DNA from 2 places in the Paracidovorax avenae ATCC 19860 genome. Region 2 is predicted to be linked to the other one. Evidence: predicted binding sites of a transcription regulator. Region 2 holds the regulator's gene; the other holds the start of a gene.

Region 1 (14,696 bases), 1.3 Mb from region 2:
AGTTCTCCCGAGAGCGACAGCTCCAGCCCGCGCGTGCGCTGCGTGCCGATGGGGATCAGCACCGTGGGCTGCGCCGGGTCGGCGGTCTTGATGTCGGTGCGCTCCAGCTGGAAGAGCGAGGCCGTGGCGGTGGCGCGGCCGCCCAGCAGCTCCCACTTCGTGCCCACTTCGTAGTTGGTAGTGCGCTCGGGCTTCACGGACGCATTCGATGCCGACAGCGCGAACATCTCGGCCGACGGCTGGTATGAACGGCTCACCGACGCGTAGTACGACTGCACGGCATCGGGCTGCCAGACCAGGCCCAGGCGTGGGCTCCAGGTGGTGTCCGTGCGCTCGAAGTCCGCCTGGCCCGGCAGGCGGTTGTCGGTCTCCTGGCCGAACCGGTCGTAGCGCAGGCCTGCCAGCAGCTTCCACTCCGGCGTGAACGTGACCTGGTCCTGCACGTAGGCGGCACGCGTCAGGTAGCGGTTCAGCGTGCTGCCCGTCAGGGCACCGCCGCCATTGAGGGGCGCCACGGGCAGCACCGGGTTCCACAGGTTCACGGTGCCGAGCGTGCCGCCCGACAGCGTGAGCGCGTCCTTGTTCTGCTGGCCCAGTTCCACGCCGTACAGCACCTCGTGCTCCACGCTGCCGGTGCGCAGTTTCTGGATCAGCTCGGTCTGGTTGAACACGCCATGCTCGAAACGGTCGATGCCCGAGCGCGTGAGCGCCACGGTACCGGCGGCCTCGTTCACGCCGCCGGAGGGCAGCGTGTTCTGGCGGTCCAGCTCGTAGTGGTAGTAGCGCAGGGCATTGCGCACGCGCAGGGTGTCGGAGAAGCGGTGCTCGAAGGTGGCCGTGAAGGAGCCCACCTTGGATTCCGACGTGTCCGCATCGCGTGCATTGGCCGAGCCGTAGTAGGTGCCGGGGTCCACGGCCACCGGGCGGCCCCGGTATGCCGGAATGCCGAAGTCGGTCACGCGTTTGTCCCGCAGGTAATCCGCCTGCAGCATCAGCGAGGAGGCGCCATCGGGCTTCCACAGCACCGACGGGGCGATCGCCTGGCGCTCCAGGAACTGCTGGCTGCGGTAGCTGTTGGCGTCCTCGGCCGCACCCGTCACCCGCCAGGACCAGTCGCTGCCCGCGGGCGCGCGGCCCACATCGAACTCGGCACGCTTGTCCGCCCAGCTACCCACGCTCACGGCCGCATCGGACACATTCGTGCCCGGCTTCTTCGTGACGCGGTTCACCAGGCCGCCCGAGGAGCCGCGGCCATAGAGCACGGCGGCCGGCCCCTTCACCACTTCCACGCGTTCGATGTTGGAGAGGTCGCGGAAGTAGAGCGCATCATCGCGGAAGCCGTCCACGAACTGATCGCCGATGCTGGTGAATCCGCGGATGCTCACCTGGTCGCGCTGCCCGTCGCCCGTGGACAGGCCTACGCCCGCCACATTGCGCAGCGTGTCCTGGATCGAGGTGGCGCCCTGGTCGCGGATCACCTGCTGGGGCACCACGTCGATGGTCTGCGGCACGTCGCGCAGGGCCGCCTCGGTCTTGGTGCCGCTGGCGGACGAAGGCGCGTAGTAGGCCGTGTCCTCGCCACGCGCGGCCTGCACGCGCACCTCGCCCAGCGCGGGCGCGCCACCGGCGGCCTGGCCCGGTGCTTCCTGAGGGCGTTCGATGGTGAAGGTGCGCCCATCCTGCGCGCGCACGACGAGACCCGAACCGGCCACGAGGCGGTCCAGCGCCTCGCGCACCTCCAGCGTGCCACGCAGCGCGGGCGCACGCAGCCCCTGCGCCAGCTCGGTGGCGAACACGATCTGCGCGCCGCTCTGGCGGGCAAGTGCGGATAGCGATTGCGCCAGCGGCTGCGCGGGCAGGTCGATGGTCAGGGGCTGGGCATGGGCGGCTGCGGCGATGCACAGCGCCGCGGCCAGGGCCGCGCCCCGGAGGGCGAAGGATCGGGGCTGGCGCAGGATGTGCAGGGGGCGCGGAGCGCGGAACGGGGTCGGCATGGAACGGAAACTCCTGGCGGAAGACAGTGAAGGAATGGCCGGAAAAGGGCTCCGGCTTGCCTGCAAGCCGAACGGGCGCGCGGGTTTGTACACCTCTCCCCACAAAAAATTGCCAGGCGCTCGTGGGCTGCTGTCCCGAGGGCTGGCCGTCAGGAAGCGGAGTGCGCTCCCGCGCGGGACCGGATCACCACGCTGCCGTCGGGCTGCCGGTGTACCGCCACGGGCGCGAGCCGCGGCAGCAGGTCGATGAGCTGGTCGATGCGGTCCAGGTCGAACACGCCGGAAATCCGCCGGCCCGCGGCCTGCTCGTCCGCGATCACGATGGGCGCGGCATGCTGGCGCTGCATCTCCGCCACGGCGTCGGCCAGCGGCGTCGCCTCCAGCAGCAGCCGTCCCTCGCGCCAGGCCGTGGCTGCGGCCATCGCCGCAGGGCCCGGGCGCTCCGGGGCCGGCAGCACTGCCGAGGCGCCTGTGGCCGCTGCATCGTCCGGCACGCGCAGCAGGTCCCCGGCCGCCAGCCGTACCGCGGGAGCTGTCCCATGCAGCGGATGCACGCTGACAAGGCCCTGCAGCACGGCGATATCCGTGCGCCCCGGTCCACCGGGGGTGAACGGCGCACCGCGGCGGCGGATCTGGAACACGGTGCCGATGTCGAGCACGCGTACCGCGCCGGCCTGCACGGCGAAGGGCCGCTGCAGCCACGGCAGCCAGCGGTGCCATGGCGCATGCGCCACATCGAACGACGCCTCGCCCGTGGAGAGGGCCAGCCTGCGCGAGCGCAGGTGCATCGCCACCTCCACGCGGGACTGGCTGTGCAGCCGTACCTCGCTGCCGTCCGGCAGGCGCACGTTGCGGCGCTCTCCCTGGGCGGTGACCAGGGTGTCGCGGTGCCATGCCGGGTCGGCCCACCAGAGCCCGGCGGCCAGCAGGGCCACCGCCGCCGTGCCCGCCGTCGCCCGGGCCGCGCGGCGCCGTTTGCGGGCGGCCGCAGCGCGTTCGATCTCCTCGGGCGTGGGCAGGTGCTGGCGCAGCGCGTCGGCGAAGGGGGCCAGCGCCTCGTCGAAGGGAAGGTGGGGCGAGCGTGCGGAGCGGCGCGCGGGCGGGGGCGCCGTGCGGGCCGGATCAATGTCCATGGCGGTGGCGTGGGTCCCCGTCCGGCGTACTGCCGGCGCAGGTGGCCTGCAGGACCGGCTGCACGCCGCGCAATGCCCGAGCCAGGTGCCGTGCCACCATGCTGCGCGAGATGCCCAGGCGTTGCGCTACCTCGTCCTGGGGCAGCCCGTACAGCTTGGCCATCACGAACACATCGCGGCAGGCCTCGGGCAGGTCCGCGATGGCCGACAGCAGGGCACGCCGGCACTGCTGGGCCGCGCAGGCCAGCTCGGGCGGCGACAGCCGCGCGGGCGCGGCGGGCGACGCGTGTGTCTCCAGCAGCTCCGGCTCCAGGACCGTCTCGGGCCGGCGCGCGCGGGCGCGGTGCCGGTCGATCGCCAGGTCGCGCGACACCGCGCGCAGGAACGCCACCGGATTCTCCACATGCTGCGGCACGGGCCGCTCCAGCAGCCGCACGCAGACCTCGTTCAGGATTTCGCGGGGAAAGCAGTCTTCGCCGAAGCGCTGCCGCAGCGCACCGACCAGTTCCTCATAGTGCTGCACGAGTGCCGCCAGCAGGGGGGCGGCACCGGGGATAGCGCGGGAATCGGCAGCGATGGATGTCATGGCGGCCGTGATTATAGAAAAGTTAATACGAATTATTAACATTGATAACCAGGATTCCACGCCCAGCATCCCTGCCACCAGCGTGGCCGTGACCCGCCGCCGGGACGGCGGCCCGCACGCGCGGCACAATGCCAGCCCTGCCGCCGGCGCTTTTTTGTCCAGCCGGCGCGGCAACGGAGCCACGCATTCCCATGAGCAGCACCATCGACCTCGACAGGATCAACGCCGAACTCGGCCACAACGCGCAGGGCCTCGTGGACTGGGCCATCGGCCTGGGCCAGCCCGCCATCGTCACCACCAACTTCCGCCCGTTCGAGGCCGTGATCCTGCACATGTGCACGCGTGCCAGGCCGGACATCCCGGTCGTGTGGATGGACAACGGCTACAACACCGAAGCCACCTACCGGTTTGCCGACGAGGTGACGCGCCAACTCCGGCTCAACCTGCGCATCTACCTGCCGCTGCGCTCGCGAGCCCACCGCGAAGCGGTGGACGGTCCCACGCCCGCACTGGATGACCCCCGCCACGCCGCGTTCACGCAGGAGGTCAAGCTCGAGCCCTTCGCGCGGGCCCTGCGCGAGACCGCCCCCAAGGTCTGGTTCACGGCCCTGCGCGCCACCGACACGGCCGTGCGGGCGCAGATGGATCCGGTGAGCCTCAACCCCGACGGCCTCGTCAAGGTCGCTCCGCTGCTCCACTGGAGTTCCAAGGACCTGTACGAATACTGCCAGGCGCACGGCCTGCCCAACAATTTCGATTACGTGGATCCGACCAAGGGCGAAGACAACCGCGAGTGCGGCCTGCACCTGGCCCATTGACCGGGCGCGCCGCTCCAGGCGCCCCTCTCCATCCCCAAGGGCGTGCTTGCATGCCCTTTTTTTATGGCTGGGTGCTCACGCTGCCAGTAGTCCTGGGCTGACGCGGCCTCACCCCCCGTGCCTACGCGACCGTGCCGGGCCGACTTTTACAGTGCCTCCATCGCATCCCGCAAGGGTTCCACCCCGTACCGGAGTGGATGGCGGAGCGAGACACCCAGAAGAGAGGACACGTCCATGAACGAAGACACCATCAAGGGCAACTGGAAGCAATTCACCGGAAAGATCAAGGAGCAGTGGGGCAAGCTGACCGATGACGATCTCGACGTGGTCGCCGGCAAGCGCGACCAGTTCCTGGGCAAGCTGCAGGAGCGCCAGGGTCTCGCCCGCGATGCCGCCGAGAAGGAGCTCAAGGCCTGGCAGGACCGCCACCCCGATTTCCGTTTCGACAAGTGATCCGTTCGGACTCCTGCTCTCTCACCGCATTTTCTGAAACCATCCCCTTCACTGACTTGAGGAGAAAACAATGAAGCACGCACGCAATCTGCTCGCCCTGGCCGTCGCCGGTCTGCTCGCCACTTCCGGCATGGCCATGACCAAGGAAGAACACAAGGCAGCCAATGACCGCATCTCCGCCGACTACAAGGCCGCCAAGGCCAAGTGCGACGGCCTGACCGGCAACGCCAAGGATGTCTGCCAGAAGGAAGCCAAGGGCAATGAGAAGATCGCCAAGGCCGAGCTGGAAGCCCAGTACAAGCCCAGCGACAAGAACACCTACAAGGTCGCCGAAGCCCGTGCCGACGCCGCCTACGACGTGGCCAAGGAAAAGTGCGACGACCTGAAGGGCGATGCCAAGAACGTCTGCCAGAAGGATGCCAAGGCCGCCCACGTGAAGGCCAAGGAGGACGCCAAGGTGGCCCGTGCCGAGACCAAGCCCGCCGACACCGCTGCCGAGAAGGGCGCACAGGTGGCTGAGGCCAAGAAGGACGCCGCCCATGAAAAGCGTGAAGCCGACTACAAGGCCGCCAAGGAGCGTTGCGACACCATGAGCGGCGACGCCAAGGACAAGTGCGTTGCCGACGCCAAGCGCATGTACAACCAGTAAGCGTACTGGTGGGAGCCATGGCACGCCACGCCATGGCCCTCTGTGGGCCGAGGTCTCCTGACGGGGGCTTCGGCCTTTTTTTGTGTCCATGCCGGGGGAGGCCATGCCTGCCCGGCGGCCCGAAGGCTGACCTGCATCAAATCTCCCGGCCGGGGCTGCGCCTAAGCTGCATCGCTCACCGCAAGCCAAGGATTGGAGAGATGCATGGCCGCACTGCAATGGTCGGAGGGTCTCGCGCTGGACCTGCCCCTGATGGATGAAACGCACGAGGAATTCGTCGCGTTGCTGGCCGCCGTCGAACAGGCGGACGACGAGGCGCTGCTGCCCGCGTGGCGTGCGCTCGTGGCCCACACCACCGGGCACTTCGCACGCGAAGACGCCTGGATGGCCGCCACCCGCTTCGCCTCGGGCAACTGCCACAGCCTGCAGCACAAAGTGGTGCTGCAGGTGATGGGCGAGGGCACGGCACGCGCCGAGGCAGGCGAGCCTGCCGTGCTGCGCCACATGGCTGGAGAGCTGGCGGTATGGTTCCCCCAGCACACCCAGACCATGGATGCCGCGCTGGCCTTGCACCTGCGCCGCGTGGGCTACGACCCCGTCAGCGGCCAGGTACATGCGCCGGATGCTCTGCCCGAGACTCCCATCCAGGGCTGCGGAGGGGCCTGCTCCAGCGAACTGGTCGAGGCCGAAGCCCCGGCCGCCGCGATCGCGGCTTGACGCCCCGGCGTGTTCCCACGGAAAGCCTGCTGTCCTGGCCGGTCACTCCGTGCGCGACCTTGCCAGCCGCAGGGCGGCCATGCGCCAGGCGAGTTGCCTTATCGCTCGCATGAAGGCGGGAGTCGCTCCCCGGGAGGCACACGCGGTTCGCAGCACGGCCTGCTTGGCGATATGCAGCGCGTCCCGGTCCCTCGCATCCCAGGCCGCCAGCAACTGGTCCCGGTAGCGCGCGAGCCGGGCGGCCTCCGCCGGACGCAGCAGCGCCGGAACTGCCGATGCCTGCGCAGTGCCCTGCGCCGACAGGAAGCCGGACCAGTCCGTGCTGCTGGGCGAGCCGGAATACGGTCTGGCCTGGGTCATGGCGTGATCTCCGCCCGGCCTGCTGAAGACGCGCCCCGGCCCGCGGCAGACAGCGCATACCAGTCCATCTTGCGCGTGGCCACCATCACGAACGCCAGTACCGCGAACAGCGCCAGAGACCCCACCACCAGCGCCGTCTGCTCCAGCTGCAGCAGCAGATAGAGCAGGCCGTAGAGCAGGGCGATGCCCGCGCCGAACGGCAGGCCGCGCCGCACGCTGCGCAGCATGTGGCAGGCATAGTAGGTCAGCAGCAATACGCAGGCGCCGGCCGCCGCCGCGTAGGCCGTGCCGAAGGGTAGATGCTCGGACAGGCTCACCAGCAGCAGGAAGAAGCTGCACAGGGCGCTGCCTGCCAGCAGGTACTGCACCGGATGCACCCGCAGCCGCTGCAGCAACTCGAACAGGCCCACGGCCACGAAGGTGAGCGCGATGAACAGCACGCCGTATTTCGTGGCGCGGTCGGAGAGTGAATACGGATTGACGGGCTCGATGAAGGAGACGCCGAACACATCGGCGCAGCCCGCCTCGGCCGTTCCCGGTGGCTGGTAGGGCGCAGGATCGCCTGTCAGGTCGCACAGCCGCCGGTTGGCGGCAATATCCTGCTGAGCGGTGGTGGCCAGCGCGGAGAGGTGCCAGCGTGCCGTGAATCCATCGTCGCCGAGCGCGCGCTCCGACGGCAGGAAGCGGCCACCGAACGACGGATGGGGCCAGCTGCTCTGCAGCTGCACGTCGGTCGTGCCGCCCAGGGGTACCACCGAAAGCTGCTCGGTACCCACCAGCTCGAGATCCACGGAGGCGACCAGGGGCTCGCCGCGCCCGCGGAGCGCTTCCGGCAGCGGCGTGTGCAGGCCGCGCGTATAGGTGGGGTGGAAGGTGCCGGGCTTGAGCGCCAGCGGTTGCCCGTCCACCTCCACCCGTGCGGCGCGTATGCCGCGTGCATCGCCCACGGCCAGCATGAGGATGGGGGCACCGCACTGCATGCGCGATCCCTCCACGGTGGCGTGCGGCCGCAGGTCCGCGAGCGTGGCCCAGCGCGCGGTGACATGGGCCTGGAGGGTATAGGCGTTGACCTGGTGCAGGCCGCGCGAGAGCTGTTGCATCGCGGCGCCCGACCGCACCTGCAGCGATTCGGGCATGGCCGTGAGCAGGAATTCGCGCCGCTGCTCGGTCGTGCGGCGCTCCTCCCCCTTGCCGGTCACGGTATCCCAGGTTTCCACGCAGGCGCTGTGAAGCATCGGCCCCAGCAGCGTCTGCGGACCGGCCAGGCTCTGGGCCACGCTGCGGGTGGCTTCGCTGCGGTAGTGCTGCCGGTCGCGCACGATGTCTTCGATCATGCCGAGCCCGAAGAGCAGCAGCAGGGTGACCGCGACGAGCGCCACGGCTTTAGTGAGAAAGGGGTGTTTCAAGAGGTGCTCCTCCGGCGAGTGGTGATGGAGGGGCAGTCTCGGCTCCGGGTGTGAGCGGGAAATGAGGTGTGTGAGGCGAGCGTGAAGTGGCGTGCCCCGCCGCCCGCCCGACCTGGCTCGGTGCGAGCCGCAGGCCTGTGCCCCCCGGGGATGATCGTCAGCCGGGCAGTACCAGTGTCGCCCGCAGCCCGCGGGCGGTGCTGGCCATGTCGAGCCGCCCCCCGTGCAGCGCCATGACCCGTTTCACGATCGCCAGCCCCAGGCCCGAGCCGCTGCGCGTGCCGTCGGGTCGCGCGGTGGTGAAGAAGCGCTCGCCCAGCCGGGGCAGGGCATAGCCCGGCACGCCCGGTCCTTCGTCCTGCACGGAGGCCGTGGCGCCGTCCAGCACCACGCGCACGGTGCCGCCTTCGGGCGAGAAGTCGATGGCGTTGTCGATGAGGTTGCCCAGGGCCAGGGTGATGAGTTCTGCCTCCCATGGGCCGCTTCCTCCGTCCCCTTCCAGCTGCAGGCGCACCCTGCGTTGGGAGGCCCGCGCCTCGCACTGGTGCAGGGCCGCCTCGGCGCAATCGCGCAGTGGCACCGGTGCGGCGCCGGCCTCGGCGTGCTGGCGCTGCTCCAGCTTGCTCAGCTCCAGCAGCCGGTCGATGAGGCGCTGCAGGCGCTCGCTCTGGTCCACCACCTGGGCCGCGAACTGCCGGCGGTCATCCCCGGGCAGATCGTCCTGCAGCAGCTCTCCCGCGCCGCGGATGGCGGCCACGGGGCTCTTGAGTTCGTGGGTCAGGGCACGAACGTAGCCTTCGATGTAGTCGCGGCCTGCGAGGCGTTCGCGCATGTGGTCCATGGCGCGCGCGAGATCGCCGAGTTCACCGGGCACCCGCGGCACGGCGGGCGGTGGCCCGCCCCCGTCGCCCGGTGCCTGCACGCTGAGGGCATAGTCGCGCAGGCGGCGCACATGCCACACGGTCCACACCGTGACGGCCACACCCACGGCCGCGGAGAGCGCGAGCAGCAGCAATCCGCCCTGCAGCACCTTGCGTTCGGCGCGGTCGATGAATCGCTGCACCGTGCGCGTCGGCTTGGCGACGGTGAGCACGCCGCCGATCCGCCGTTCGCTGCCAGGGGCGCCATCGATCCAGATCGGCGCGGCCACATACATCACGCCGCTGGTGTCGTCGGTCTGCACGTCGCGCGTGGCGCGGGCGCCGTACTCACCGCGCAGCGTGCGGGCCACGTCGCGCCACTGCGAATAGTCGTCGCCCACGGCGCGCCGCTCGGTATCGAAGACCACGCGCCCGCGGGCATCCGTCACGTAGATGCGGAAATCCAGCGTCTGCTTGGACAGCCCCCAGATGGAGGCATCGACCGGCCGGCTCGCGTAGCGCCGCACGTGGCGCGCGAAATCGCTCTCCGGCGCGCCGGATGCGCCCTGCGCGCCCGCCGCCAGGCGCCCGCTCGCGAGATCGTCGCTCGCCAGCTCCGCCAGCAGGTTGGCGGTATCCACCATCATGTCCTCCATCACCTCCCTCACGCTGGGCTTGATCTCGGCCGTGAACACCCGCAGCACGAAGAACGCCGCGATGCCGTTGATGAGGAAGAACGCGAAAAGCAGCCGCAATCCGAGGCGCATGGGTCAATTTCCTTGCCAGCGGAAGGGGGGTGGCGCGACGCGCATCACGGGGAGCTTCATACCTCTAGTGAATAGCCCATGCCCCGGTGGGTGTGGATGTACTCGCGCGACGGGTCGGCCTCGCGCAGCTTGGCGCGCAGGGTCTTGATGTGCGTGTCCACGGTGCGGTCGGTGCTCTCGCTGTCGCCGCCCCAGGCACCTGCCAGCAGGGCATCGCGCGTGTGGATGCGGCCCGCACCCGCGAGCAGCTGGGACAGCAGGCGGTATTCCCGGCGCGTGAGCGCCAGCGGGCGCCCGTGCAGGTGCATGCGCTGGCCGGCGGCGTCGTCATGGAAGGGGCCGGCCGCCGCGGGGGGCGATGCCGCCGCGGGCACGGCGGCGCGGCGCAGCAGGGCCCTGGCCCGCGCGGCCAGTTCGCGCGGGCTGAAGGGCTTGGGCAGGTAGTCGTCGGCGCCGAGCTCCAGTCCCAGCACGCGGTCGATCTCCTCCCCGTGGGCGCTGAGCATGAGCACGGGCAGGACGCTGCCCTGTTGCCGCAGTTCGCGCAGCAGATCGAGGCCGCTGCCGTCCGGCAGGCCCACGTCCAGCACCAGCAGGTCGAAGCGGTGGGCGCGCAGCAGGCCGCGGGCATCGCCCAGCAGCAGGCTGTGGCTCACGGCCAGGCCGTCGCGTTCCAGGGCGTAGGCCACGGTGCGCGCGATGGCCGGGTCGTCCTCCACGAGCAGCAGGCGGGCCGCCATGGTCAGCGCGCCACCAGCACGGGGAAGAGCTTGCCCAGCCCGTCGGCCATCACCTCGACCGCCAGAGCCGCCAGAATCAGGCCCATGAGCCGCGTCATCACGTTGATGCCCGTCTTGCCCAGCACGCGCGCGATCGGGTCGGCGAGCGCGAAGCACACCGCCGTGGCCAGGGCGATGACCACGCCGTAGCCCACCAGTGCCAGGTGCTGCCAGAAGGTCTGTGCCCGGTCGGCGTAGATCACTACCGTGGACATGCTCGCCGGCCCGGTGAGCAGCGGGATCGTGAGCGGCACCACGGCGATGCTGTCGCCCTGGGCGGCCTTCTCGGCGCCTTCCTCCAGCTCGTGCGTGTGCGGTTTCGCTTCCGCGGGCTGGGCATTGAGCATGTTCATCGCGCTGATGAGCAGCAGCATGCCGCCGCCCACCTGGAAGCTCTGCAGCGAGATGTTGAAGAACTCCAGGATCTGCAGGCCCAGCAGCGCGCAGGCCGCGATGACGCAGAACGCGCTGAAGGCCGCCACCTGGATGGTGCGCTGCCGCTGCCGCGGCGAGAACCCGTCGGTGTAGTGAATGAAGAAGGGCACGATGGCCAGCGGGTTCACGATGGCCAGCAGGGTGATGAGGGGCTTGAGGTCCATGGGATGTCGGTGTCCGGTTCAGCGGCCGCCGGAGACGTCCAGCAGGCTCATGGTGGTGTAGCTCGCGGCGTCCGACAGCAGCCAGACGATGGATTCGGCCACCTCTTCCGGCGTGCCTCCCCGGCCCATGGGCACCTGATGGGCGAGGTCGCGCACGCGGTCGGGCAATCCGCCGCTCGCGTGGATCTCGGTATCGATCAGCCCGGGCCGCACCGCGTTCACGCGGATGCCTTCCGCCGCCACTTCGCGCGCGAGGCCCACCGTGAGCACGTCGATGGCGCCCTTGGCTGCCGCATAGTCCACGTACTGGTGGGCGGCACCCAGCCGGGCGGCGGCGCTGGAAACATTGACGATGCTGCCGCCCTGGCCGCCGCGCTGCAGGCCCATGCGCCGCACGGCCTCGCGCGCGCAGTAAAAGCTGCCCAGGACATTGATGTCGAACATGCGCCGCAGCCGCTCGCCGCTCATCTCGGACACGCGTGCAGGCACGTCCACCACGCCGGCATTGTTCACCAGGGCCGACAGCCGGCCCCACTGCCTGTCCACCGCCTCGAACAGCGCCACGACCTGCGATTCGTCGGCCACGTCCGCCTGGATGGCCACGGCTTCGCCGCCTTCCGCCCGGATGGCATCGACCACGCGCCCGGCCGCGGCGGCGTCGCGCGCATAGTTCACCGCCACGGCCCAGCCGCGCCGCGCGGCCAGCCGGGCGGTGGCGGCGCCGATGCCCCGGCTGCCTCCCGTCACCAAAACCACTTTTTTGTCCATGGGTGCGTCTCCTGCAAGAATGCCGTGGCGCGATTACAGCACTGCCGTGCCCGGCGCGGGCATGCCGCTGCGATCGATTCCGCCGCCCCTCCCCCGGGGGGCGTTCAACCCGTCCAATATCGAAGGAGTGACAAACATGGGCAGTTTCGTGGATCTGGCCTCGGCCGATGGTTTCAAGGTGCCGGCCTGGGTGGCGCAGCCCGAAGGCCGTGCGCGCGGCGCCGTGGTGGTCCTGCAGGAGATCTTCGGCGTCAATTCGCACATCCGCTCCGTGGCCGACCGCTATGCGGCCGCGGGCTACCTCGCGGTGGCGCCTGCCACCTTCGCGCGCGTGAAGCCCGGCGTGGAGCTGGGCTACACCGACGATGACATGAAGGAAGGTTTCGGCCTGAAGCAGCAGGTGGAGGCGCTGCCCGGCGCGGGCGTGCTGCCCGACATCCAGGCCGCCATCGACCACGCGGCGCAGCAGAGCGGCGGCAAGGTCGGTATCGTGGGCTACTGCTGGGGCGGCCTGCTGTCCTGGCGGGCAGCGTGCGCACTCCGTGGCCTGTCGGCCGCGGCCGTCTATTACGGTGGCGGCATCACGGGCGACCAGGAAGTGGCCCGCACCCCGCGCTGCCCGGTGATCGCACACTTCGGCAAGCGCGACCACTACATCCCGCTGGAAGGCGTGGAGGCCTTCCGCAAGGCGCATCCGGAGGTGGAAGCCTACATCTACGAGGCCGACCACGGCTTCAACTGCGACCAGCGCGGCTCCTACGACGCGCCCTCGGCAGACCTGGCGCGCGAACGCACGCTGGCGTTCTTCGCGAAGCACCTGGGCTGAGCTGCCGCCGGAAAAAGCTCTAGAGGCCCGCCCTCCGGCCTTTGAAACCGACGAAGCGTTACCCATCCGAAGGCCGCGGAGCAGGCCAAGCCAGCAGGCGCCGTGGAACTGGCTTTGCCAGGCCACAGGCGTCCAGCACCTCGCCAGAGCCGAGGGGCGTTCGTCCCGTCCATGCCCGCGCAGGCGGGCATGGAGCCGCGGTCCTCACTCCGCCCTGCCCGCCATGCGCAGCATGGCGAGAGCGGGGGCTGAGTTCTGCGGTTCCAAGCCTGCCTGCGCAGGCTTGGACGTGCACGAAGGGCAGCCGCCTCTGGAGGCAGCACCGAGCAGCGCAGCCGCTCAGGGGGGTGTTTCCCAGTCAGTGCGCCCCGGCCGCCGCATCGGCGCTGCCCGCACTGGCGCGCACCGGGTGGGCCAGCCAGACCAGCGGGATCAGCAGCAGGAACAGCACGGCCGACGCATAGAAGATGTCGTTGGCCGCCAGCATGAAGGCCTGCTGGTTCACCAGCCGCTCGACCTGCGCGAGCGCCTGCTCTGCCGTCAGACCGCCTGCCTGCAACCCCTGCAGTGTCTGCGTGACGGCCACGCCGCCCTGCTGCAGTCCTTCGGTGAGCTGCGCATGGTGCAGCGTGGCGCGCCGCTCCCACAGCGTGGTCGAGACCGAGGTGCCGATCGCGCCGGCCGTGATCCGCATGAAGTTCGACAGCCCCGAGGCCGAAGGGATGCGCGCCGGAGCGATCTCCGACAGCGTGAGCGTCACCAGCGGGATGAAGAAGAACGCCATGGCGATGCCCTGGATGATGGTGGGCACCATGATGGTCGCCAGGTCCGCCTGCGTGTTGAACCGCGAGCGCATCCACAGCACCAGCGCGAACACCAGGAAGGCGAAGGTCGCGAAGCGGCGCGGGTCCACCTTGGCGATGTTCTTGCCCACCACCGGCGACAGCACCAGCGCCAGCAGGCCCACGGGTGCCATCACCATGCCCGCCTGCGTGGCCGTGTAGCCCATGTACTGCTGCAGCCAGAGCGGCAGCAGCACCACGTTGCCGAAGAACAGGCCGTAGCCCACCGAGGTAGCCAGCGCGCCGGCCCAGAAGTTGCGGATCTTGAAGAGCGACAGGTCCACCACCGGATGCTCCTCGCCGCGCTCCCAGACCATGAAGGTGATGAAGCCCACCACGGCCACCACACAGCAGGCCACCACCCAGGGCGAGGCGAACCAGTCATGCTCCTTGCCGATGTCCAGCATCACCTGCATCGCCGCCACCCAGATGACGAGCAGGGCCAGGCCGACGGAGTCGATCGGCAGCGCGCGCCGCTCGGACTCGCGCTTGTGGAAGATGCCCCAGGTCACGAGCACCGCCACGATGCCCACCGGCACGTTGATGTAGAAGATCCACGGCCAGGTCATGTTGTCCGTGATCCAGCCGCCCAGCAGCGGCCCCATGACCGGCGCGATGAGCGTGGTCATCGACCACATCGCCATGGCCAGCCCGGCCAGCGCCTTGGGGTAGCTGGAGAGCAGCAGCGACTGCGACAGCGGGATCATCGGCCCGGCCACGAAGCCCTGCAGCGCGCGGAAGGCGATGAGCGTGGCCATGTTGGGCGCCAGCCCGCACAGCAGCGATGCGATGACGAAGAGCGTCACGCTGGCCACGAACAGGCGCACCTGCCCGAAGCGCTGCGACAGCCAGCCGGTGAGCGGCACCGCGATGGCGTTGGCCACCGCGAAGCTGGTGATGACCCAGGTTCCCTGCGTGGGGCTCACGCCCAGGTCGCCCGCGATGGCGGGCAGCGACACGTTGGCGATCGACGTGTCCAGCACGTTCATGAACGTGGCCGCCGAGAGGGCCAGCGTGCCCCACATGCGCGCGCTGCCTTCGAGCGGCGGCGGCGCCAGGGGCGGAGTGTGGGAAGGAGAGGACATGGAGGCTCCGAAAGGGGAGGGCGCCGCCGCGGTCAGTGGGCCTGCGTCCGGCCG
Region 2 (14,696 bases):
AGGGATTGCAGGGTGGCGATCTGGTCTCCGGACGCGATCCGGAAGCTGCTCACCGGAAAAGGATGGTTCATCCATCCCAGTTCCAGCTGGATGTACATGCCGACGCGCAGCAGGGCGACGTCGATGAGGAGGGAGGAGTTCACGGGGAGGTCACGAAATAAGAGAGGCGCGTAACGCCTCTCATTCGAAACCATTATCACCAGTTCGTGAGCAGCTGTTTCCGAGTCCGCGACAAATGTACCGCTTCAGCGACACCAGGGCTCCAGTGCCTGGCGCCCCACGTCCATCCAGAGCGCCCAGGCGGCCACGGCCGCCAGCAGCACGCCGGCGAACCGCGTTCCCCACGTGGCGCGCGCAGCATCCACCCGTGAGCGGAGCCGCCGCCAGGCCCAGGCGCCACCCAGCAGCCAGAGCGCGCCGCCGCCGCCGAATGCGGCCATCGCAGCGGCCCCCTGCGCCGGGTTGCCGGCCAGCGCTGCCACCAGCAGGGCCGAATACAGCAGCCCGCACGGCATCAGGGCCCACGCCAGCCCGGCCACCGCGAGGCCGCCTGGAGCGCGCACGCCGGGGCCGACGCGGGCCCAGACCGCGCGGCCGGCCCGCTCCACCCAGGCCGGCTGGCGCGCCTGCAGGGCCATCAGGATGCCCCAGGCCAGCATGCCCACGTGCAGCAGCGTCCACGCCGGCCGCAGGGCCGCGGACTGCTGGGTCAGCCAGGCCAGTCGGTCCATCGCCAGCGCCGCGGCGGCCCCGGCCAGCCCGTAGCCGGCCATCCGGGCGAGGTGGAAAACCGCGGTGCGCGCCGCGCCGCCGCGCAGCAGGCCGCCCGGTCCGGTCGCCGCCGGCGCGGCGCAGGCGGCGGGCGCCCCTGCCGTGGCATGCACGGAGCCGTACCGGCGCAGGGGCGCCAGGGCAGCCGCCCCGCCGCCCTGCGGCCCGCCCACGATCGCGGCGCAGGGGGCCGCGCACATCGCCAGGCAGTGCGGCCCGCCCGCCAGTCCCATGGCGAAGGCCGTCCAGATCAGTGCGTCGGGCATGGCGGCTCCTGCAAGAAAGAAAAGGGCTCTCAGATGATCCGGGAGAACCGTGCGCGGTTGCGGTCCGCCTGCAGGTAGCGGTCGAACACCATGGCCACGCCGCGCACGAAGAACCAGCCCATCTCCGTCACGCTGATGCCGTCCTCGCCCACCGTGACGAGGCCGTCGCCGGCCATGCCTTCGAGCACCTCGATTTCCGCGGCGAAATACCGCCGGAAATCGATCAGCCACGACTGCTCCATCGGCTCGAACAGCACCTCGCCCTGGCACATGAGGGCCATGATGACGGAGCGGCGCACGAGGTCGTCACGCGTCAGCGCGAGGCCGCGCACCACCGGCAGCCGGCCCTGGTTGATGAGGTCGTAGTACTCGTCCAGGGTCTTGGCGTTCTGGCTGTACGTGGCGCCGATGCGGCCGATGGCGGACACGCCCAGCGCGATCAGGTCGCAGTCCGGCTGGGTGCTATAGCCCTGGAAGTTGCGGTGCAGCCGGCCCTGCCGCTTGGCCACGGCCAGCGCGTCGCCCGGCAGCGCGAAGTGGTCCATGCCCACGTACACGTAGCCCGCCTCCTGGAAGGCGTTGAGCGAGCGCGACAGCATCGACACCTTGGCGGAGGCCATCGGCAGCTCGGCCGACACGATGCGCCGCTGCGGCTTGAAGCGCTCGGGCAGGTGGGCGTAGGCATAGAGCGCGATGCGGTCGGGCCGCAGTTCGCACACCTGGGCCAGGGTGCGGTCGAACGACTCGGGCGTCTGCCGCGGCAGGCCGTAGATCAGGTCCACGTTGACGGACTCGAAGCCGATCCGCCGCGCCTCCTGCACCAGCGCGAAGACCTGCTCGGCCGGCTGCACGCGGTGTACCGCCTTCTGCACGGCCGGATCGAAATCCTGCACGCCGAAGCTCAGCCGGTTGAAGCCCAGCTCCGCCAGCCGCGCGAGCCGCTGGGCATCCACCGTGCGGGGATCGACCTCGATGGAATACTCCCCCCCGGGCACGAGCGTGAAGCTGCGGCGCAGCATGTTCATCAGCTCCTGCAGCGCGTCGTCGCCCAGGAAGGTGGGACTGCCGCCGCCGATGTGCAGCTGGCTCACCGCATGGCCGGGCGCGCAGTGCGCCATGTGCAGATCGATCTCGCGGCTGAGGTAGCGCAGGTACACGTCGGCGCGCTCGGGGTGGCGCGTGATGATCTTGTTGCACGCGCAGTAATAGCACAACGATTCGCAGAACGGGATGTGCACATATAGCGAGAGGGGCACGGCCTTGGCGGCCGAGCCGAGGCGGCGCTGCTGCAGCGCCAGCACGTACTCGTCCGCGCCGAAGGCCTCCACGAACCGGTCCGCGGTCGGGTAGGAGGTATAGCGGGGGCCCGGCACGTCGAAGCGGCGCAAAAGCTCGGGAGTCACAGCGTTCATGGTGCGGAATTCCTTATCGATTCACAATGTGCCCCATGTCCCGCGCCCGTGTCCTTGACGCCGGTCAAGCATTTGGACGCGCGTCGCTGCGACAATTGACGCATCACAGTCGCCCGCCACATTCTTCCTGCACGCCTGCGCTCCTGCCATGCGTCCGCACCGTGGCTGGCCTGCATGCACAGCGAGATAGAACACAGAAGGGAAGGCTGCTCATCCATGAATCCGCACACCATCAAGGTCGCCTGCTCGAACTGCAACCTGCGCGAGCTCTGCATGCCGCTGGGCCTGAACGAGCAGCAGCTGCAGCGCATCGATGACATCGTCGCCACGCGCCGCAAGGTCAAGCGCGGCGGCACGCTGTTCCGCAACGGCGAGGCCTTCACGTCGCTCTTCGCCATCCGCACGGGCTTCTTCAAGACCTGCGTGGCCACCGAGGACGGGCGCGACCAGGTGACGGGCTTCCAGATGGCCGGCGAGATCATCGGGCTCGACGGCATCGTCAGCGACCACCACACCTGCGACGCCGTCGCGCTGGAGGACGCCGAGGTGTGCGTCATGCCCTTCGAACGCATCGAGGAGCTGTCGCGCGAAGTCACGGCCCTGCAGCACCACGTCCACAAGATCATGAGCCGCGAGATCGTGCGCGAGCACGGCGTAATGCTGCTGCTGGGCAGCATGCGCGCCGAGGAACGCCTCGCGGCCTTCCTGCTCAACCTCGTGCAGCGCCTGCATGCGCGGGGATTCTCGCAATCCGAACTGGTGCTGCGCATGACGCGCGAGGAGATCGGCAGCTACCTGGGCCTCAAGCTGGAAACCGTGAGCCGCACCTTCTCGAAATTCGTCGAGGAAGGCATCGTCGAGGTCAAGCAGCGGCACGTGCGCATCGTCGAGCCGGATGCGCTCAAGCGGATCGTCAATAGCCAAGCCTGTAACTGACATCCCCCTGAGGCGCTGCGCGCCTTCCCCCTTCTCTCGCCGCGCTGCGCGCCGCGGGAAGGGGGACGACACCAGTGGCCCGGCGAAGCCGGTTCCACGGCGTCTGCTGGCGTGGCCTGCTCCGCGGCCTTCTGATCGGCACGGCCGCGTATCTTCGTGGGCCTTGCGCTACGCGAATGCTCTGCGTGAAAACCCAGAACCCTCACCAAGCAGCCGCCAGGCCCCTGTCGCCACGACGGCCTTTTTGCCTGCAAGCCATCACATGCGCTGACAGCCGCCCCGCCCTCACTGCGAAAACTTGCCGCACTCCATCGGGCGCTCGCCCGTGGGAACGGGGCAGCGGTTGAGCTCGAAGGGCGACATGGACAGCAGCGTGGTGAGGGCGCTGGAGAGCATGCACAGCGCCCAGAACACGAAGAACGCCACCGTATAGACGCCCTCGCGCGAGAGGGCGAGGGGTTGGTCGGACCAGTGCAGGGCGGCCGGGTCCACGAAGGCGAATACCACCATCTCGATCAGTCCTGCCACCAGGAAGGCGGGCCAGGCGATCCACATCCAGCGTTGGGTTCTCATCGCGATCTCCTCCTTTGCAGTCATCGGTGTCGAAAACGAACGGAACACATCGGGCTCCGGTGCCCGCCAGGCCAGCCGCGGTACTCAGCGCGGCTGGTCCCCTGCCGGCGTGGCCGCGTGGTTGCGCGCCTTCATCGCCGGCTCCATGGCCGCGGCACGCGCGCGCTCCCGCTCGAGCGTGCGGTTGATCTCGATGCCCTGGCGGTAATAGTCCTCCGCCACCACCGGATCAGGCTGCCGCACGGCCAGCCATGCCGTTGTCGTGCCGGCGACCACCACGATCGCGGGCCCGGCGATCACCATCCACACGTGGCCGAACTTCCACCAGGGCTGGGCCGCCACGGCGGCCGATGTCGTTTTTTGCGCCATCTCGAACTCCTTCCTTCGTCACCACGGCCCCATCACACCACAGGGTTGCAGGGGCCTGCCATACTGAATAACACCAACCGCCCTCGCCGCTTCAGCGCGGCACGAGGAAGATGGATTTCTCTTTCACGCGGGCCTTCGTCTCCAGGGACTGCACCTCGAAGGCCACCGGATGCGAGCCCGGCGCGGCCGAGCCGTACGGGATCTGCAGCCGCACTGCCACCCAGCGCGATTGCGCTGCGCCGATCTCCACCTCGGCCTCCGACGCGACGGCCAGCCCTTCCAGTCCGGACGCCGCGATGCGGTAGCGCTGCGGCGCCTCGGTCGCGTTCATGATTTGCAGGCTGTACACGTTCTCCAGCCGGCCGCCCGCGACGATGCGCGAGAGCGCCGCACGGTCCCGCACCACGTCCACCTTGAGCGGCGTGCGCAGCGTCAGGCTCGTGAGCATGCCGATGCACAGCGCCACCAGCACCGCCGTATAGATGAGCACGCGCGGCCGCAGCACGCGGCGCAGCATCTGCGACTGCGTCCAGCGGTTCGCCACGCCGTTCTGCGTGGAGTAGCGGATGAGCCCGCGCGGGTACTTCATCTTGTCCATCACGGTGTTGCACGCATCCACGCACAGGCCGCAGCCGATGCATTCGTACTGCAGGCCGTTGCGGATGTCGATGCCCACGGGGCAGACCTGCACGCACAGCGTGCAATCGATGCAATCGCCCAGGCCCCTGGCCCGGTGGTCCACCGACTTGTTGCGCGGGCCGCGCGGCTCGCCGCGGATCTCGTCGTACGTGACAATGAGGGTGTCCTTGTCGAACATCGCGCTCTGGAAGCGCGCATAGGGACACATGTACTTGCAGACCTGCTCGCGCAGGAAGCCGGCGTTGCCGTAGGTGGCGAAGCTGTAGAACGCCACCCAGAAGAGCTGCCAGGAGCCTTGCAGCGCCATCAACTCGGTGCCCAGCTCGCGGATGGGCACGAAGTAGCCCACGAAGGTGAAGCCCGTCCAGGCCGCGACCGCGATCCAGAGGAACTGCTTGAGCGCCTTCTTGCGGACCTTCTCGAAGGTCCAGGGCCCGTTGTCGAGCCGCAGGCGCGCGCTGCGGTCGCCTTCCACCTTGTGCTCGATCCACATGAACATCTCGGTGTAGACGGTCTGCGGGCAGGCAAAACCGCACCAGAGCCGGCCCGCCACCGCGGTGAACAGGAACAGCGACAGCGCCGAGATGATGAGCAGGCCCGTCAGGTAGATGAAGTCCTGCGGATACAGCACCAGGCCGAAGAGGTAGAAGCGCCGCGCGCCCAGGTCGAACAGCACCATCTGCCGCTCGCCCCACTGCAGCCACGGCAGTCCGTAGAACACCAGCTGCGTGAAAGCGACCATGGCCCACCGCCAGCGCGCGAACACGCCGGCGATGGACCTCGGGTAGATCTTCTTCTGGGCTTCGTAGAGGGAGACGACTTCGGCCTGTGCCGATCCGCCGTCCGCCGGAACGGGGGCGATCGGGATGACCTTGCGCGGCTGTCCGTCAGGGGGCTTCATGTGGGTTCTGCTTTGCTCTGTGGGCCGGCGGTCTCGTGTCGTGGGAGCAGGGATTGCGCGTGGGACCGTCAGGGGCGGCGCGCCGGCCGGCGGCGCCCCTGGATGCGGTCCCTCGGTTCAGTTCGCCGGGGCCGCCGCGGCGGTGTTCGCGCCCGGCTTGTTGGACAGGCCCCAGACGTAGGCGGTCAGCACGCCGATCTGCGCATCGGTGAGCTTGCCGGCCTGCGCGGGCATCTGGTTCACCTTGCCGTTGTTGATCATGGCGGTGATGGCGCCCTCGCCCCAGCCGTGGAGCCAGATGTCGTCGGTCAGGTTCGGCGCGCCCAGCGCGGTGTTGCCCTTGCCGTCCATGCCATGGCAGGCCGCGCACACCGTGAACTTGGACTTGCCCAGCGAGGCGCGCAGCGAATCGTGCGGGCTGCCCGACAGGCTCAGCACGTAGTGCGCGAGGTTGCGCACGTCCTCGGCCGAACCGACGGCCGCCGCCATGGGGGGCATGGTGCCGATGCGGCCCTTCTCGATCGTCTCGCGGATGTTGGCGGGTGCGCCGCCGTGCAGCCAGTCGTTGTCGGCCAGGTTCGGGAAGCCCTTGCTGCCGCGCGCGTCGGAGCCATGGCACTGTGCGCAGTTGTTCATGAACAGGCGCTCGCCGATGGCCATGGCCTCGGGGCTGGCGGCGGCCTGCTCGGTGCTCATCGCGGCGAAGCGCGCGTAGAGCGGCTCCAGTTCGGCACGGGCCTTGGCCATTTCATTTTCGTACTCGCCGCGCTGCGACCAGCCCAGCTGGCCGCTGAAGCGTCCCAGGCCCGGATAGGCGGCCAGGTAGCCCAGGCCGAACACGATGGTGATGACGAACAGCCACATCCACCAGCGCGGCATCGGGTTGTCCATCTCGGTGAGATCGCCGTCCCAGACGTGGCCCGTGGTGTTGTCCGCGCGCGGCTCGACCTTCTTGCGCGCGGTGATCCACAGCAGGATGAGACAGCCGGCGATGCCGCCGAGGGTCAGTGCGACGACGTACACCGACCAGAAATTGTGGGTGAAGTCACTCATGGTTCTTCTCGTTCTCGAAAGAATTCAGTGGAGCGTCCGGCTCGGTGAACGGCAGCTGCGCCGCCTCCTCGAACCGGGACCGGTTGCCGCGGGAGAACGTCCAGGCCAGGATTCCGAGGAACAGGGCGAACGAGATCAGCGTCGCGGCGATGCGCACGGTGGTGATGTCCATGGCGGTCTCCCCTTACTTGAGCGCGCGGCCCATGACCTGCAGGTAGGCCACCAGCACGTCCAGCTCGGTCTTGCCCTTGACCTCCTCGGCCGCACCGGCGATCTGCTCGTCGGTGTAGGGCACGCCCACGGTGCGCAGCGCCTTCATGCGGGGTGCGGCGACGGACGGGTCCACCGGGGTTTTCTCCAGCCAGGAGTAGGCGGGCATGTTGGACTCCGGCACCACGTCGCGCGGGTTGTTCAGGTGGATGCGGTGCCATTCGTCGCTGTACTTGCCGCCCACGCGGTGCAGGTCGGGGCCCGTGCGCTTGCTGCCCCACTGGAACGGGTGGTCATAGACGAACTCGCCGGCCACGGAGTAGTGGCCATAGCGCAGCGTCTCGGCGCGGAACGGGCGGATCATCTGCGAGTGGCAGTTGTAGCAGCCCTCGCGCAGGTAGATGTCGCGCCCCAGCAGCTGGGTGGCCGTGTAGGGCTGCACGCCGTTGACCGGCTCGGTGGTGGACTTCTGGAAGAACAGCGGCACGATTTCCGCCAGGCCGCCGATGGCCACCACCAGCACGATCAGCACGATCATGAGGAAGTTGTTGGTCTCGATCTTCTCGTGGGAGAAGCCGGCTTTTGTCGTTGTGTTGTCGGACATGAAAGCGCTCCAGGGTTTCAGGCGTGGGCAGGTGCCACGGCCGGGATCTGCACCTTGACCGAGCGGCCGGCCATGGCGGTCTTCCACACGTTCCAGGCCATCACCACCATGCCCGCGAGGTAGAGCAGGCCGCCGGCGAAGCGGATGACGTAGAAGGGATAGGTGGCCTTCACGCTCTCGACGAAGGTGTAGGTGAGCGTGCCGTCGGCATTTACCGCGCGCCACATCAGGCCCTGCATCACGCCGGCGATCCACATGGCGGCGATGTAGAGCACGATGCCGATGGTGGCCATCCAGAAGTGCAGCTCGATCGCCTTGATGGAGTGCATCTTCTCGCGGCCGAACAGGCGCGGCACGAGGTAGTAGAGCGAGCCCATCGTGATCAGGCCCACCCAGCCGAGGGCGCCGGCGTGCACGTGGCCCACGGTCCAGTCGGTGTAGTGGCTCAGGGCGTTCACCGTCTTGATGGACATCATCGGGCCCTCGAACGTGGCCATGCCGTAGAACGACAGCGACACGATCAGGAAGCGCAGGATGGGATCGTCGCGCAGCTTGTGCCAGGCGCCCGAGAGGGTCATGATCCCGTTGATCATCCCGCCCCAGCTGGGCGCCAGCAGGATCAGCGAGAACACCATGCCCACGGACTGCGTCCAGTCGGGCAGCGCGGTGTAGTGCAGGTGGTGGGGACCCGCCCACATGTAGGTGAAGATCAGCGCCCAGAAGTGCACGATCGACAGGCGGTAGCTGTACACCGGGCGGCCGGCCTGCTTCGGGATGAAGTAGTACATCATTCCCAGGAAGCCGGCCGTGAGGAAGAAGCCCACGGCGTTATGGCCGTACCACCACTGCACCATCGCGTCCTGCACGCCGGCGTAGGCCGAGTAGCTCTTCATCCAGCCCGCGGGCACTTCCGCGCTGTTGACCACGTGCAGCAGCGCCACGGCGAGGATGAAGCCGCCGAAGAACCAGTTGGCCACGTAGATGTGCTTCACGCGGCGCTTGCCCACGGTGCCGAAGAACACGATGGCGTACGACACCCACACCAGCGTGATCAGGATGTCGATCGGCCACTCGAGCTCGGCGTATTCCTTGCCCGTGGTGTAGCCTAGCGGCAGGCTGATGGCCGCGGCCACGATAACCGCCTGCCAGCCCCAGAACGTGAACGAGGCAAGCCGGCCCGCGAACAGGCGCACCTGTCCCGTGCGCTGCACCACGTAGTAGCTGGTGGCGAACAGCGCGCAGCCGCCGAACGCGAAGATCACCGCGTTGGTGTGCAGCGGGCGCAGGCGGCCGTAGCTGAGCCACGGAATGCCGAAGTTGAGTTCGGGCCAGGCGAGCTGCGCGGCGATGACCACGCCGACCAGCATGCCGACCACCCCCCACACCACGGCCATGATTGAAAACTGCCGCACGACCGTGTCGTTGTAGTGCGCGGCGTTCGAGACAGAAGAATCCATCGGGCACCTCTTTTGGTTTGCTTACAAATTCTGACGAGGGGGGCCCCGGAGCCGTTTGACCAGCGTCAATCGTCCCGAAGAATGCGTTCGCCTTCCTGTTCGACGTTGTCGAATTGCCCCCGGTCGATGGCCCACCAGAGCCCGACCAGGATCAGCAGCACGAGCACGACCGACAGCGGAATCAGCAGGTACAGGATGTCCATCACGCGGCTCCCTGCGCCAGCGGCGCGGCGGTGGGCGGCAGGGCAGCATCCGCCCCCATGGCGGCCGCACCGGCATCGCTGCCAGCGCCCCGCGCGAGGCGCGCCGCGTTCGCCACCACCAGCAGCGAACTGAGCGCCATGCCCAGCCCCGCGAGCCATGCCGGCATCCAGCCGGCGACGGCCAGCGGTACGCACAGCGCGTTGTAGGCCGCGGCCCAGGCCAGGTTCTGCCGCACCACGCGCAGCGTGCGCCGCGCGAGCCGCACGCTGCGCTCCACCAGTGCGAGCTGGTCGCCCATCACCACGAAATCCGAACGCGACCGCGCGAGCGGCACGGCCCGGCCGAAGGCGAACGACACGTGCGCGCCCGCGAGCACCGGCCCGTCGTTGAGGCCGTCGCCCACCATCGCCACGTGCCGGCCGGCGGCCTGCAGCGCGCGCATGCGGTCGAGCTTGTCCTGCGGCGAGCAATCGCCGCGCGCGGCATCGATGCCCGCGCTGGCGGCCACGCGCGCCACCGCGTCGGCACGGTCGCCGGAAAGCAACTCGACCGACAGCCCGGCCTCGCGCAGGCGGGCAACGACGCCGGCCGCGTCGGGCCGCAGATCCTCCCGCCAGTCGAAACACGCGACCTCCGCGGGCCACGCGGCCGGGGACGCGCCAGCCTGCAAAGGCTCCGCGCCCAGGGCCACCCGCTGCGTGGCGGCTGCACCGGCATCCGCGGCCCGGCCCAGGCGCAGCACGGCAGGCGCCCTCAGGCCCTGCAGGTCATCCACCCGGGCGGCCAGGCCCTGCCCTGCCACCTCGCGCACATCGCTCAGCCGCCAGCGCTCGATGGCGCCCTCCCCCTGCGGACCGGCCGCCTGCACCAGCGCACGGGAGAGCGGATGCAGCGAGTGCCGCGCCAGCGCCGCCGCCAGGGCCAGCGCTTCCGCCTGCGTGAAGCCCTGCGCCGGATGCACGCCCGCGATCCGGATGCCGTCCTGCGTCAGCGTGCCGGTCTTGTCGAACACGACCGTGTCCACCGCCGCCAGGGATTCCAGGGCCTGCAGGTTGCGCACCAGCACGCCCTGCCGAGCGAGCGCGCCCGCCGCCGTGAGCATGGCCACCGGCGTCGCGAGCGAAAGAGCGCACGGGCAGGTCACGATGAGCACTGCCACCGCGACCATGAGTGCATGTTCCGGGTCGGTCTTCCACCACCACGCCGCCGCCAGGCCCGCGGCCACCAGCACGCCCGCAAGGAAGGGCCGCGCGATGCGGTCGGCCAGTTGCGCCAGGCGCGGCTTCTGCGCCGATGCGGACTCCATCAGCGCGACGATCTCGGCAAAGCGCGTATCGCCGCCGACACGCTCCACATGCACCTCCACGGGCGCGCGCAGGTTGTAGCTGCCGGCCGTCACGGCCGCGCCTTCCGCACGCGCCAGCGGGGTCGATTCCCCCGTGAGCAGCGCCTCGTCCACCTGCGTGCTGCCGCGCTCGATGCGCCCGTCTGCCGGGAAGGCCTCGCCCGGCAGGATGCGGACCACGTCGCCCACCGCGAGCCGGCGCACGGCGACGCGCGTGAATGCGCCATCGGCGCCGCGCCGCTCCACGCTGTCGGGCAGGCGGTTCATCACCGCCTCCAGCGCGCCCGCCGTGCGGTCGCGCATCCGCATCTCCAGCCAGCGGCCGGTGAGCAGGAAGAACACGAACATGGTCAGCGAGTCGTAATAGACCTCGCGGCCGAAGGCGCCGGCCGGATCGAAAGTGCCCGCCGTGCTCACCACGAAGGTGATGCCCATGCCCAGCGCGACCGGCAGGTCCATGCTCACGCGGCGCAGGCGCAGGTCGCGCAGCGCGCTCGAGAAGAACGGGCCGCACGAGAAGATCATCATCGGCAGCGTGATGACCCAGGAGGCCCAGCGCAGCAGCCGCTCCATCTCGGCCGTGAGGTCGCCCGGCTGGGCCACGTACGCAGGCCACGCGTACATCATCACCTGCATCATGCAGAAGCCCGCCACCAGCCAGCGCCACAGGGCCTTGCGGCCCTCGCGCCGGCGCTGCTCACGGGCCAGCGCATCCATGGCCGGCAAGGCGGGGTAGCCCGCGCGCGCCACCGCGGCCATCCATCGCGACGGGCGCACGCGCCGGGCGTCCCACACCACCCGCGCGCGGTGCGTGGCGGCACTCACCTCGGCCTGCAGCACGCCCGGCACGCCGCGCAGCGCGTCCTCCACCGTGAGCGCGCAGGCCGCGCAATGCATGCCGCCGAGCACCACGTGCGACTCCCACAATCCTTCGGGGGCGTGCCCTGGCCCGGCTGCGCCGGCGGCCTGCGTGCCCACGGGCCGCCCGAAGGCGGTCCATTCCTGCGGATCGTCGAGCAGCTCGGCAGCGGAATCGGCGGCGTCCGCCGGCGCGGAAGGATCGGACATCATGGAGCCGAAGGCTAGGCCCCATGGCGCCGGTCCGCGTTGACGCATGTCAAGACACGGGCAACCACTTCGGCCTACTCTGCCGTTACGCCAAGGCCGTGCCGGCCCCGGCATCTCCCATCTTTTCCAGGAGAACAACGATGTCCTACCGCCGCATCCTCATCGCCACCGACGGCTCCGACCTGTCCGCCAAGGCCGTCGAACACGGCCTGTCCCTGGCCCGGCTCTCGGGCGGCCGCGTGGTCGCGTTCAAGGTCGTGCCGCGCTACCCGCGCAGCTATTTCGAAGGCGGCTCGCCGGTGGATGCCGCCGAGGCCCGGCGCATCGAGAGCCAGTGGGCCACCAACGCCCAGGCGCTGGTGGACGGCATCCGGCAGCTGGGCGATGCCCAGGGGGTGAAGGTCAAGCCCGTGGTGACCAAGTCGGACCTCGTCGCCGAGGCGATCATCGCCGCGGCCACCAAGCACGACTGCGACCTGATCGTGATGGCCTCGCACGGCCGCAAGGGCATCAAGCGCCTGCTGCTGGGCAGCGAGACCCAGCACGTGCTCACGCACTCGAAGGTGCCCGTGCTCGTGCTGCGCTGAAACCGTGCCGCCGTACGGGTGGCTCAGTGGCTGCCCAGGTACAGCTGCGCCATGCGCTGGTCTTCCAGCAGTTCCCGCGCCGGCCCGTGCAGCACGCAGCGCCCCTGGTCCAGGATGTAGCCCTGCTGGCTGATGGCCAGCGCCTGGCGTGCGCGCTGCTCCACCATCAGCACCGACACGCCCGCCGCGGGCAGGCGCTGCACCATGTCGAACACCTTGCCGACCAGCGAGGGCGCCAGCGCGGCCGTGGGCTCGTCCAGCACCATGATGCGCGGCGACGGCATCAGCGCTCGGGCGAACGCCAGCTGCTGGCGCTCGCCGCCCGAGAGGTTGCTGGCCGGCTGCGGCAGCCGCTCCACCAGCGCGGGAAAGTCTGCCAGCACTTCCTCCATGCGCTGCTTCAGGTGCTTCACGCCACGCACCACCTGCAGGTTCTCGCGAACGGTGAGCGAGGGAAACACGTTCGCCACCTGGGGCACATAGGCCAGGCCGGCATCGAAGCGGTCCTCGGCCGACAGCGGGGTGATGTCGCGGCCGTCGAGGTGGATGCTGCCCGCCACGCGCGGCAACAGGCCCAGCAGCGCTTTCACCAGCGTGGACTTGCCCGCGCCGTTGGTGCCGGCGATGGTCACGATCTGCCCCGGCGCCACCGCCAGGCCGATACCGTGGATGATGTCCACCTCGGAGTAGCCGCCGCGCAGCTGTGCGATCTGCAGCAGGTTTTGTGCATTCATGGCTGCGCCGCTCATACCACCCCTCCCATGTAGGCTTCCTGCACACGCGGATCGTCCAGCACGCGGTGCGGGTCGCCCTCGGCCAGGATGCGGCCCCGGTCCATCACGATCATGCGGTGCGACAGCGCCTTGAGCGCCTGCAGGTGGTGCTCGATGACGATGAAGGCGATGCCCCGGCCCTGCAGCTCGCGCACACGGTCGCAGATCTCCTCGATCAGCACCGGGTTCACGCCCGCGAAGGGTTCGTCCAGCAGGATGCAGCGCGGGTCCAGCATGAGCACGCGGCCCAGCTCCACCAGCTTCTTCTGACCGCCCGAGAGGCCACCGGCCGGCACATCGCGCACGCGCGCCAGGTTCAGGAACTGCAGGATGCCGTCGGCCTTCGCCGCCAGTTGGGCCTCGTGATCGCGCAGGCTGCGCGTCTGGAAGAAGGCGTTCACCAGCCGCTCGCCCTGCGGATTGGCGGCGGCGGCCATGAGGTTCTCATGCACCGTCAGGCTCTTGAACTCGCGCGGGATCTGGAAAGTGCGTACCAGTCCCAGGCGGGCGCGGCGGTGCGGCGGCAGGCGCGTGATGTCCTGCCCTGCGAAGGCGATGCGCCCGGCATCGGGCGGCTGCTGGCCCGCGATGGCGGCGAACAGCGTACTCTTGCCGGCGCCGTTCGTGCCGGCAATGCCCAGTATCTCGCGCTCGGCCAGGCGCAGCGACACGTGGTCCACCGCCTTGAAGCCACCGAACAGCCGCGTCACGGCCTCCACTTGCAGCATGCTCATTTCGCCTTGCCTCCGAACAGGCCATGGGGCCGGTAGAGCGTCACCAGGATCAGCGCGAGGCCCACGGCGGCCAGGCGCAGGCTGGCCATGCCCACTTCCGACACGCCCGGCACCCAGTCCTTGGCGAAGCGGGAGCCTTCGAGGAACACCATCAGCAGCAGCGAGCCGAACATGGCGCCGCGCACCGTGCCCGAGCCACCCATGACCAGTCCCATCCACACGTAGAAGGTGATGAGCGGGATGAACTGCTCGGGCGTGATGAAGGTGATGAAGTGGGCGTAGAAGGCACCCGCCACGCCGGCCAGCGCCGCGCCCAGCATGAACACCTGCACCTTGAATCGCGCCGGGTCCTTGCCCAGGGCGGACAGCGCGGCCTCGTCGTCGCCGATGGCCTTCAGCAGCCGGCCGAAGGGGCTGCGCGTGAGGCGCACCGTGCCCCAGCACACGATCCCCACGATCATGGCCAGCACGGCGAAGATGGCCATGTCGGACGTCCCGGGTCCCCAGGCCGCGAACAGCTTGGGCAGGCCCGGCAGGCCCTGCACGCCGTTCGTGAGCCAGCTCTCCTGCTGGATGGTGATGCGCACCGCCTCGGAAAACCCGAGCGTGACGATGGCCAGGTAGTCATCGCGCAGCCTGAGCGACAGCAGCCCGATCGGCAAGGCCAGCAGCCCCGACAGCAGCCCCGCCGCGGCGAAGCAGGCCGGCAGCGGCAGGCCCTTGAGCGACAGCAGGCCCGAGGTGTAGGCGCCGACGGCGAAGAACGCCACCACGCCGAAGTTGACCAGGCGCGT

The links. The regulator FNR, encoded in region 2, switches genes on or off when oxygen is low (the NO sensors DNR and NnrR bind a similar motif). The targets are predictions, from matches to a motif close to TTGATNNNNATCAA.
Region 1: the regulator FNR is predicted to act here: its motif matches at 5,760-5,773, upstream of ACAV_RS01845 (hemerythrin domain-containing protein).

What each region holds. Positions count from the first base shown of each region.
Region 1 is NC_015138.1:418,078-432,773, forward strand. It holds gene ACAV_RS01815 (TonB-dependent siderophore receptor) at 1-1,994, opposite strand, end outside; gene ACAV_RS01820 (FecR family protein) at 2,144-3,127, opposite strand; gene ACAV_RS01825 (RNA polymerase sigma factor) at 3,117-3,713, opposite strand; gene ACAV_RS01830 (phosphoadenosine phosphosulfate reductase domain-containing protein) at 3,905-4,531, shown strand; gene ACAV_RS01835 (CsbD family protein) at 4,766-4,984, shown strand; gene ACAV_RS01840 (hypothetical protein) at 5,055-5,633, shown strand; gene ACAV_RS01845 (hemerythrin domain-containing protein) at 5,838-6,350, shown strand; gene ACAV_RS01850 (hypothetical protein) at 6,393-6,710, opposite strand; gene creD (cell envelope integrity protein CreD) at 6,707-8,116, opposite strand; gene creC (two-component system sensor histidine kinase CreC) at 8,274-9,743, opposite strand; gene ACAV_RS01865 (response regulator) at 9,800-10,483, opposite strand; gene ACAV_RS01870 (MarC family protein) at 10,486-11,121, opposite strand; gene ACAV_RS01875 (SDR family oxidoreductase) at 11,140-11,889, opposite strand; gene ACAV_RS01880 (dienelactone hydrolase family protein) at 12,026-12,715, shown strand; gene ACAV_RS01885 (DHA2 family efflux MFS transporter permease subunit) at 13,074-14,642, opposite strand; gene ACAV_RS01890 (HlyD family secretion protein) at 14,675-14,696, opposite strand, start outside.
Region 2 is NC_015138.1:1,738,892-1,753,587, reverse strand. It holds gene ACAV_RS07750 (cyclic di-GMP phosphodiesterase) at 1-194, opposite strand, end outside; gene ACAV_RS07745 (sulfite exporter TauE/SafE family protein) at 246-1,037, opposite strand; gene hemN (oxygen-independent coproporphyrinogen III oxidase) at 1,067-2,449, opposite strand; gene fnr (fumarate/nitrate reduction transcriptional regulator Fnr) at 2,666-3,385, shown strand; gene ACAV_RS07730 (hypothetical protein) at 3,671-3,958, opposite strand; gene ACAV_RS07725 (FixH family protein) at 4,043-4,327, opposite strand; gene ccoG (cytochrome c oxidase accessory protein CcoG) at 4,419-5,867, opposite strand; gene ccoP (cytochrome-c oxidase, cbb3-type subunit III) at 5,985-6,920, opposite strand; gene ACAV_RS07710 (CcoQ/FixQ family Cbb3-type cytochrome c oxidase assembly chaperone) at 6,913-7,092, opposite strand; gene ccoO (cytochrome-c oxidase, cbb3-type subunit II) at 7,105-7,734, opposite strand; gene ccoN (cytochrome-c oxidase, cbb3-type subunit I) at 7,752-9,191, opposite strand; gene ccoS (cbb3-type cytochrome oxidase assembly protein CcoS) at 9,257-9,394, opposite strand; gene ACAV_RS07690 (heavy metal translocating P-type ATPase) at 9,394-11,811, opposite strand; gene ACAV_RS07685 (universal stress protein) at 11,949-12,395, shown strand; gene ACAV_RS07680 (ABC transporter ATP-binding protein) at 12,419-13,129, opposite strand; gene ACAV_RS07675 (ABC transporter ATP-binding protein) at 13,141-13,902, opposite strand; gene ACAV_RS07670 (branched-chain amino acid ABC transporter permease) at 13,899-14,696, opposite strand, start outside.